DNA from 3 places in the Ancylobacter sp. 3268 genome. Region 2 is predicted to be linked to each of the others. Evidence: predicted binding sites of a transcription regulator. Region 2 holds the regulator's gene; each other region holds the start of a gene.
The links. Region 2 encodes LexA, which represses DNA repair genes until DNA is damaged. Its sites were predicted from a motif close to TGTTCNNNNTGTGTTCNG; they were not measured.

Region 1 (3,274 bases), on a different contig from region 2:
TTCTGCATGTCGGGGGTGAGCAGGCACAGCGGCACCCGGCCGATCTCTTCCCAGCTGACCTTCTGCCGGTCGCCGAGCGGGGCGTTCACCGAGGTGAGGAACCGATAGGTCTCCTTGTACAAAGGTACCGTCTTCACCCGCCCGAGCGGATCATTGTCGAGATAGGTGACGCCGGCATCGGCCTCGAGATTTTCGATGAGCCGCAGCACCTCGTTGGAACTCGCCGAGATCAGGGTGAAGCGCACATCGGCGTGCTTCTGGTGGAACGGGGTGGTCAGCTCGCTCAGCATCGGCATGGCGGTGGGGATGGCGGCGATGCGGATATGGCCCGACAGGCCCTTGCGCAGCGTCGCGATCTCCTGGCGCATGGCCCGGGTATCGGCGATGATGCGCCGCGACCATTCCAGCGCCCGCTCGCCTTCCGGCGTGAAGCCGATGAAGCGCGAGCCGCGCTCGACGAGGCGTACGCCGAGCGCCTCCTCCAACTGCTTGAGCCCGGCAGACAGCGTGGGCTGGGTAATGCCGCAGGCTTCGGCGGCGCGGCCGAAATGGCGTTCCTTGGCGAGGGCGAGCAGCAGTTCGAAACGGTCGATCACTCGTACGCATTCCCGGCGCGTGGGCGAAAGACGTTATGTATCAGAGGCGATAGCTTTTGCGAATTAGACAGTTGAAAAACGCGATGCCGTGCCGCACCGCTGCGGCAGGGGCTATTCGGCGGCGCCGCGCAACCCGGCGGGGCCGGCGTCTTCGGTCTCCGGCGGCTCGGAAAACTCCAGCTGGGCGATGCGCCCGCCGCGACGGGCGATCTTGTCGGCGGAGGTGAGCGTCTGGGCGACGTCGTCGCCCATTCGGCCGAAATGTTTCGCGAGATTGCCGACGCGCTCGCGCAGCCTCTTCACATCCTCCACCAGCGCCCCGCATTCGGCGCGGATGCGGTCGGCCTGCTCGCGCATGCGCGCATCCTTGGCGATCGCCTGCACCACCTGCACCGCCAGCATCAGCAGCGACGGCGAGACCAGCACCACCCGGGCGCGGAAGGCGCGCTGGATGACGTCGTCGAAATGCTCGTGCAGGTCGGCATAGACCGACTCGGAGGGCACGAACATCAGCGCGACGTCCTGCGTCTCGCCCGCCACCAGATAGCGCTCGGCGATGTCGCCGATGTGCTTGCCGACGTCCTGCTTGAGCCGGGTCTCGGCCTGTTTGCGGGCCTCGGGGCTGGCGGATTCGCGGAAGGCGGTGATCGCCTCCAGCGGGAATTTCGAATCGACCAGCAGCGGCCGCCGGTCGCCGGGCAGGAAGATGGCGCAGTCGGCGCGGCGGCCATTCGCCAGCGTGTGCTGGAAGGCGAAGCTTTCGCGCGGCAGCGCATCGGCGATGATCGCCTGCAGCCGCCCCTCGCCGAAGGCGCCGCGCGCCTGCTTGTTGGCCAGCGTCGCGCGCAGGCCCATCACCTGGCCGGAAAGCTCGCCGAGGCTGGCGCGCGCCTGGTCGACCAGCGCCAGCCGCTCGTTGAGGCGCATCAGGTTCTCGTGCGTCGCCTCATTGGCGCGGGCGAGGCTCTCGCCAATGCGATAGGAGGTGGCATCGAGCCGCTCGGCCACCGCGCGGGCGAGTTCGCCCTGCCGGTGGGCGAGGATCTCGGTCATAGACTGCACCCGCCCCGCCATTTCCGACTGGCTGCGGGTGAGCTCGATCAGCCGGTCCTCCAGCTCCTCGGCGCGTCGGGCCTGCTCCTCGGCCTCAAGGGCGCGGGCCCGCGCCTGCCGCGCGCCGGCCACCAGCACGGCGACGAGCAGCAGCAGGGCGAGCGCGCCGGCGCCGGCCAGGAGCTCGGCAAGGGTGACGGGATGCCCGGCGACGGCAAACAGAAGCTGGTCCATGCGCCGCTTCTAGCAGATTTCGCGCCGCGCGCGAACGAAAAGGGAACGGGATAGTTTCGAGACCGTTGACCAGCGGGCGCGCGTCGCTTATTTCCCCGCCATGTCCGTACGCCCGCTCGTCATCATTCCCGACAACCGCCTGCGCCTCGTCTCCGATCCGATCGTGCGTGTGGACGCGCGCGTGCGCGCGCTCGTCGACGACATGTTCGAGACCATGTATGACGCGCCGGGCATCGGGCTCGCCGCCATCCAGATCGGCGTGCCCGAGCGCATCGTCACCGTCGATGTCGGCAAGCGCCGGGCGAAGGAAGATAATGGCGACGACGAGGGCGAGAAGAACCCCATCGCGCTGATCAATCCGGAGATCGTTTCCGCCTCCGAGGAGATATCGGTCTACCAGGAAGGTTGCCTGTCGATTCCGGACTATTACGAGGATGTCGAGCGGCCGGCGCGGGTCAAGGTGCGCTTCATGGACCTCAATGGCGAGATGCAGGAGATCGACGCCGACGGGCTGCTCGCCACCTGCGTGCAGCATGAGATCGACCATCTCAACGGCGTGCTGTTCATCGACCACATCTCCAAGCTCAAGCGCGACCGGGTGATCAAGAAGTTCACCAAGGCCGCCAAGGAGCGAGAGCGCGACTGACGCGCCGTCCTCCCCCTCCATTCCCGGCGCGGAGACCCTTCATGCGTGTCGTCTTCATGGGAACGCCGGAATTCGCGGTGCCCACGCTGGTCGAGATCGTCGGCGCCGGCCATGAGGTGGTCGCGGCCTATACCCGCGCGCCGGCGGCGGCCGGGCGGCGCGGTCTCGACCTCGTACCCTCGCCGGTGCACCGCACCGCGGAGCGCTTCGGCATCCCGGTACTGCATCCGAACACGCTGAAGGGCGAGGAGGCGGCCGCCACCTTCGCGGCCCATAATGCCGATGTCGCGGTGGTGGTGGCCTATGGCCGCATCCTGCCGCCGGCGATCCTTGCCGCACCGGCGCTCGGCTGCCTCAACCTGCACGCCTCGCTGCTGCCGCGCTGGCGCGGCGCCGCGCCGATCCAGCGCGCCATCATGGCGGGCGACAAGGAGAGCGGCGTTGCGGCCATGCGCATGGAGGAGGGGCTCGACACCGGCCCGGTGGGCCTCGTCGAACGCGTCGCCATCACGCCCGACATGACCGCCGGCGAGCTGCACGACCGGCTGATGGTGATCGGCGCCGATCTGATGGGCCGGGCGCTGGCGGCACTGCAGCGCGGCGCGCTCGGCTTCACGCCGCAGCCGGCCGAGGGCGTGACCTATGCCGCCAAGATCGACAAGGCCGAGACTCGCATCGACTGGAGCCGGCCGGCCGGCGACGTGCATAATCACATTCGCGGGTTGTCGCCGTTCCCCGGCGCCTG
Region 2 (3,274 bases):
AGGTCATGCGGGCGATGGCCTGGGCGAAGGCCGCCTCGGCCTGGCGATCGCCGAAGAACACCCGGTCCTCCGGCCGCGGCACGGCGATGCGCGGCGCCACCGGGAAGGCGCCCGGCGTGCCGAGCGGCAGCGGCCGCGAGAACGGATCGGCCTCGTCCGGCCCGGCCATGACCCGGAGCGCGGCGAAGGCGTCGTCGACGGTGAGGCCGAACACCGAAATGCAGTCGAGCGTGCGGCAGGCCGGCACCAGACCGCTCGTCGAGACCAGGCCGAGGCTCGGCTTGATGCCGACAATGTTGTTCAGCCCGGCGGGGATGCGCCCCGAACCGGCGGTATCGGTACCGAGCGCGAAGGCCACCAGCCCCGCCGCCACCGCCACGCCCGAGCCCGAGCTCGAGCCGCCCGGCACCAGATCGGCGCGCACGGCATTGCGCGGCGTGCCATAGGGCGAACGGGTGCCGTTCAAGCCGGTGGCGAACTGATCGAGATTGGTCTTGCCGATGACGATGGCGCCGGCCCGCCGCAGGCGCGCGACGGCGGTGGCATCGCGCGCGGCGACATAGGCGAAATCCGGACAGGCGCAGCTGGTTGGCAGCCCGGCGACGTCGATATTGTCCTTCACCGCGAACGGCACGCCATAGAGCGGCAGGCTCGACGGATCACGCCCCTCCAGCGCCGCCACCTGCTCGGCGAGCGCCTCGCGCCCGAACAGCGCGGTGAAGATCGACGGATCGGCATGCCGTTCGATCCGCTCCAGGCAGGCGGCGACGGTGCGCGATGGAGTCGAGCGGCCGGAGCGGTGCGCATGGAGAATGTCGGCGATCGTGGCAGGCAATGCGGATCTCCCAATCAAGCAAGAAGCCAAATCTGCGTATCACTTAGGCAATGACCGTGACATTGCATACATTAGCGGGAGCCCATCATCGCGTCGACCGCTTAGGGCTTTATTTACCGATTGTGGAACACAAAAAGAACGGATAGTGTTTGTTCGTGATTTGTTTCATTTTGGCTGCCCGCCGGGGATGGACCTGCGCTGATGCTCACCCGCAAGCAACACGAACTGCTCCGCTTCATCAATGAACGCCTGAAGGAGAGCGGCGTACCGCCCTCTTTCGAGGAGATGAAGGAAGCGCTCGACCTCCGGTCCAAATCCGGCATCCACCGGCTGATCACCGCGTTGGAGGAGCGCGGCTTCATCCGCCGGCTGCCAAATCGCGCGCGGGCGCTGGAAGTGATCCGCCTGCCCGAGACGGTGCAGGCGATGCCGAAGCCGGCGGCTTCCGCCCAGCCCCGCAACTTCGCACCGAGCGTGATCGAGGGCAGCCTCGGCCGCTCCCGCCCTGCCGCGCCGCCGCCGGGCGACGACGAGGCGATGCGGCCGATCCCGGTACCGGTCATGGGCCGCATCGCCGCCGGCTCGCCGATCTCCGCCATACAGTCGCCGAGCCAGACCATTTCCATGCCGGCGGAGATGCTCGGCGGCGGCGAGCATTTCGCGCTGGAGGTGCGCGGCGATTCGATGATCGAGGCCGGCATTCTCGATGGCGACCTGGCGCTGATCCGCCGCGGCGACACCGCCGAGACCGGTTCGATCGTGGTGGCGCTGATCGATGACGAGGAGGCGACGCTGAAGCGGCTGCGCCGCAAGGGAGCCTCCATCGCCCTGGAAGCGGCCAACCCGGCCTATGAAACCCGCATTTTCGGGCCGGACCGCGTGCGCATCCAGGGGCGGCTGGTCGGCTTGTTCCGCCGCTACTGAGCCTCACCGCCGGCGGACCAGCGTTTTGACGGGGCGAAGCTGCGCCGTGCCGGCGGCGGCGCAATGCTTCCGACACATCGATGGTCCTGAATCCCGGCGCGGGGACCGGGTGGCCGGTGACACCCCTGCGGATTTCGCGCTTGAGCGCTTTCGGTGAACCCGGTTCACCGGGAAGGCTCCTGCTCTTTGTTTCGGCGCCGTTCTTTTCGCAGAATCACGGCGCAGTCTTGCGGAAATAGCTCGAGGATCCCGGGAGCCAGGGGCGCGCGCCATCCGGCGGGCGGGCATCGATGCGGCGCCAGCCGCCGTCCGGCTCGAGCAGGAAAGCGGTCCCGGCCCCCTCGCCCGCCCGGTCGAGTTGCACCACCTCGGCGGCGCAATCCGCCGGCGCCGTAAAGCGTGTCAGCACCAGCGCGGCGCGGCGGCAGTCATCCGCCAGCGCGGCGCGGTCGAGCGGATAGGCGACGAGCCGCCCGTCGCGTGCCGGCAGGACGCAGCCAAGTGCATCGCATCGGCCGGTCGGCGCTCCCGGCGCCGCCGATCTTGCCGGCGACTGCGCCGCATCTACCGCCGGGGCGGCGTGCCCCGGCGATGAGGCGGGCGCCGCTCCCGCCCCCTTGCCGCGCAACCCTTCGGCCGAGAGCCACTGCTCGGCGGAAAACCGCTCGGCAAGGCCCTTGCGGCGATCGCCCATCAGCGCGAGCTGCCCGTCCGGCCCGCGCACGGCCACGGTCCGCGCCTGCGCGTCGATCAACACGTCGGGAGGGCGGGCGGCGGCGAGCGGCCAGATGGCCGCCGCCGCAAAGACCACCGCCACCAAAGCGAGCCGGGTGCGCAGCAGGCAGGCGGCGAGAAAGGCGAAGGTGATCAGCGCCAGGCTGGCGAGCGGCATGGCCCGCACGCCGCCATCGGCGCCGGGCAGCGCCGCCACGTCGCGGGCGATGGCGTTCATGGCATCGATGCCCCAGCCCATCACCCGGAACGCCGGCGCCTCCCAGCCGAAGGGCATGGCGAGCGTGCCCATCAGCCCGGCCGGCATGATGACGAAGCTGACCAGCGGCGTCGCCGCAAGATTGGCGACAAGGCTGAGGGGCGCCAGGCGCTGGAAGTGATAGGCGGCATAGGGCGCGGTGGCGAGGCCCGCCGCCAGCGAGGTGAGCGCCAGCGCCGCCAGCCAGCGCGCCGGGCCGGATGCATACCACGGCACCCGGCCGGCGCCGGCGGCGATAAGGCGACGGCCGCCGCGCTCATAGGCAACGACGAGTGCCAGCGTAGCGGCGAAGGACATCTGCGCGCCGGGATCGAGGATCGCCCAGGGCGCGAGCGTCAGCACGATCAGCGCCGCCAGCGCCAGTGTGTGCAGGGTGAGCGCCGGCCGTCCGAGCATCACGCCGCACAGCACCAGCAGCGTCATCACATAGGAGCGCTGCGTCGCCACCTCGGCGCCTGACAGCAGCAGATAGTAGGTGGCGGCGGCCAGCGCCGGAACCGCCGCCCAGGCCTTGATCGGCCGGC
Region 3 (3,274 bases), on a different contig from region 2:
CGGCGAGGCGATGACGCGCAGATAGGCCAGCGCATCGCGGATTTCCGCCCGCTCATAGAAGCGCGGGCCGCCGATCACCCGGTAGTTGAGCCCCATGGTGACGAAGCGGTCTTCGAATTCGCGCATCTGGAACGAGGCGCGCACCAGGATCGCCATTTGCGACAGCGCCCGTCCCTGGCGCTGCAGCGCCTCGATCTCCTCGCCGATGGCGCGGGCTTCCTCCTGACTGTCCCAGGCGCCGGTCACCGTCACCTTCTCGCCGCTCTCGCCCTCGGAGAACAGCGTCTTGCCGAGCCGGCCCTCATTATGGGCGATCAGATGGGCGGCGGCGCCGAGGATATGGCCGGTGGAACGGTAGTTGCGCTCTAGCCGCACCACCTTGGCGCCGGGAAAGTCGCTCTCGAAGCGCAGGATGTTGTCGACCTCGGCGCCGCGCCAGCCATAGATCGACTGGTCGTCGTCGCCGACGCAGCAGACATTGTGCGAGCCCTGCGCCAGCAGCCGCAGCCAGAGATACTGCGCGACATTGGTGTCTTGATACTCGTCGACGAGAATGTAGCGGAAGCGCCGGTGATACTCGGCCAGCACGTCCGGGTTCTCGCGCAGCAGCCGGATGCTCTCCAGCAGCAGATCGCCGAAATCCACCGCGTTCAGCGCCTTCAGCCGCGCCTGGTAGTCGGCATAGAGTTTTTGCCCGCGGCCGTTGGCGAAGGCGGCGCCCTCGCCGGCCGACACCATGTCCGGCGTCAGGCCGCGGTTCTTCCAGCCGTCGATGGTGCCCGCGAGCAGCCGCGCCGGCCAGCGCTTCTCGTCGATGTTCTCGGCCTGGAGCAATTGCTTCAGCAGCCGGATCTGGTCGTCGGTGTCGAGAATGGTGAAGCCGCTCTTCAGCCCCACCAGCTCGGCGTGACGGCGCAGCATACGCACGCCGATGGAGTGGAAGGTGCCGAGCCACGGCATGCCCTCCACCTGCTCGCCGACCATCTGGCCGATGCGCTCCTTCATCTCGCGCGCCGCCTTGTTGGTGAAGGTCACCGCGAGAATTTGCGAGGGATAGGCAAGGCCCAGCGAGAGGATGTGGACGATGCGGGTGGTCAGCACCCGCGTCTTTCCGGTGCCGGCGCCGGCAAGCACCAGCACCGGGCCCTCGGTGGCCTCCACCGCCGCGCGCTGCTCGGGGTTCAGCCCGTCGAGATAGGCCGCCCCCCGGCTGGCCGGGCCGGGCGGCTGCGCGCCGGCACGTGCACGCGCGGCGATGCCGCCGGGGCGGGGCGTATGCGCCGGCAGGTCGAAGGGAATGTCGTCGTCAGGTCGGTTCCAGGGGTCGGCCAAGGGCCCGCTCGTTCTCGTCATCTGAGCCGCTTCCGGCCGGGCAACATCGCCCGCGGCCAGGAAAGCGCGCCCGCCTCAATAAGCCGGCGCCCGCTTTCGCGAAAGTCCCTCGACCTCCCCGAAAGGCGCACCAGCGATTCCTACGAGAACAAAATGGCATCGGCATGCCCGTTTGGCGAGGCCGGGCCGCTCCGGACACGGCCTCAGGGCCGGGGCAGCACCGTCGTCACCGGCGAATCCGGCGGCGGACGCGAGCCGAACCATTTGCGGTGAATGGCCGCCAGCGTGCCGTTCACCTTGATGGCCGACAACGCGGTGTCGAGCCGTGCCGTCCATGGCGAGCCCGGCCGCAGCATGATGCCGTAGCGGTCCTCGGTCGGCAGCCGGGCGATGACGGCGAGGTCGCGGCTCTCCAGCAGGGCGTAGAGCAGTGCCGGCTCGTCGCCGAAATAGGCCGTGACCTCGCCGCGACGCAGCAGGGCCAGCGCCTCGTCCATGCTGTCGACATAGCGGATGGAGCGGATCGCGTAGCGGCCGCGGCTCGCCTCCAGCCATTGCGCATTGGTCGAGCTCGGCGTCGTCGCCACCGTCTTGCCGGCCAGGCCCTCCAGGTCGCGGATGCCGGCGTTCTTCAGCACCGCCACCGCCTGCGAGGTGCGGTAATAGGGCTGGGTGAAGTCGAAGCGGGCCAGCCGCGCCGGCGTGATGGTGAGGCTGCTCGCCACCGCGTCGACATGCCCGGCATCGAGGGCGTCGAACAGCTCGGCAAAGCCCAGCGGCCGCGTCGTCACCTCGACCCCGAGTTCGGCCCCGAGCGCCCGCACCATGTCGATGTCGAAGCCGACATAGACGCCTGACGGCTCCCTGAATTCCCACGGCCGGTTGTCATGATGCACGCCGATGGTCAGCTGGGCCAGGGCCGGCGCCGTTGCCGCCAGCCATGCCGGCAGCACGCCGAACAGGGCGCCGAGGACGATCAGCGCCAGCCGGCGACGGCCCGTCCGGATCATTGGGGGAAGCTCCATTTGCCGGGCGGTCAGATTGACGTACCAAGGGATCGGGCCGATGCTGGCCCAATCGTCCCCCTTCGTCCAGCCGGTTTCCCGAACATGTCGTACGGACTCTTTACGATGACCGCGCTGGCCGGCGCGCTATACGTGCTGATGCCCGGCCCGGCCTTCCTGGCGTTGTTCTCGCTCGCCGCGGCGCAGGGGCGCGGTGCCGGGGTGCGCTTCGTCAGCGGCCATCTGGTCGGCGACCTGTTCTGGGGCACCCTCGCCTTCGCCGCCATCATCGGCGTCAACCAGCTCGGCCCGACGCTGTTCGATCTGCTCGGCATCGTCTGCGGCCTTTATCTGTGCTGGCTCGGGGTCAAGGCGCTGACCTCGAAGGGCAGCGCCGGCGGCCCCGTCGGTGCCGGCCGGCCGCTGATCACCGGGGTGCTGTTCGGCCTCACCAATCCGAAGGCCTATCCGGTGTCGGTGGCCATGTACACGGCGCTGACCGCCAGCTACGCCACCTCGCTCGCCTGGAGCGACGCGCCCATCCTGATGGCCGCCGCCTTTATCGGCTTCATCGCCGCCGATATCATCCTGGTCTGGGCCGCCGGCCTGGCGCCGGTGCGGCGGGTGTTCCTGCGCCACGGCACGATCATCACCCGCCTGGTCGGGATGATGTTCATCGCCTTCGGCGCCAAGTCGCTGTGGGATGCCGGCCGGGCGATGCAAAGTCGCGCCTGAGGCACGGCCGCCCGCTTTCCTCGAGAGTGCATGTCATGTTCGAAGCCAAGTTCCAGTCCTTCGCCGATTCCGCCGCTCCCGAGCGTGGCGCCGCCCACCTGGCGCGGCTGCGCGCCGAGCTCGACCGGCGCGGTCTGGACGGCTTCGTCGTCCCGCGCGCCGATGCGCACCAGAACGAATATGTGCCGCCCTGCGACGAGCGC

Region 1: J2X65_RS19110 (DNA recombination protein RmuC) is a predicted target of LexA. The motif match lies at 1,914-1,931, and genes of this name have one in related genera.
Region 3: J2X65_RS07885 (UvrD-helicase domain-containing protein) is a predicted target of LexA. The motif match lies at 1,477-1,494, and genes of this name have one in related genera.

The regions. Positions count from the first base shown of each region.
Region 1 is NZ_JAVDUX010000014.1:40,802-44,075, reverse strand. It holds gene J2X65_RS19115 (LysR family transcriptional regulator) at 1-596, opposite strand, end outside; gene J2X65_RS19110 (DNA recombination protein RmuC) at 708-1,883, opposite strand; gene def (peptide deformylase) at 1,984-2,529, shown strand; gene fmt (methionyl-tRNA formyltransferase) at 2,571-3,274, shown strand, end outside.
Region 2 is NZ_JAVDUX010000010.1:45,221-48,494, forward strand. It holds gene atzF (allophanate hydrolase) at 1-835, opposite strand, end outside; gene lexA (transcriptional repressor LexA) at 1,037-1,759, shown strand; gene J2X65_RS15015 (ComEC/Rec2 family competence protein) at 1,974-3,274, opposite strand, start outside.
Region 3 is NZ_JAVDUX010000004.1:342,104-345,377, forward strand. It holds gene J2X65_RS07885 (UvrD-helicase domain-containing protein) at 1-1,353, opposite strand, end outside; gene J2X65_RS07890 (transporter substrate-binding domain-containing protein) at 1,536-2,342, opposite strand; gene J2X65_RS07895 (LysE family translocator) at 2,463-3,071, shown strand; gene J2X65_RS07900 (aminopeptidase P family protein) at 3,107-3,274, shown strand, end outside.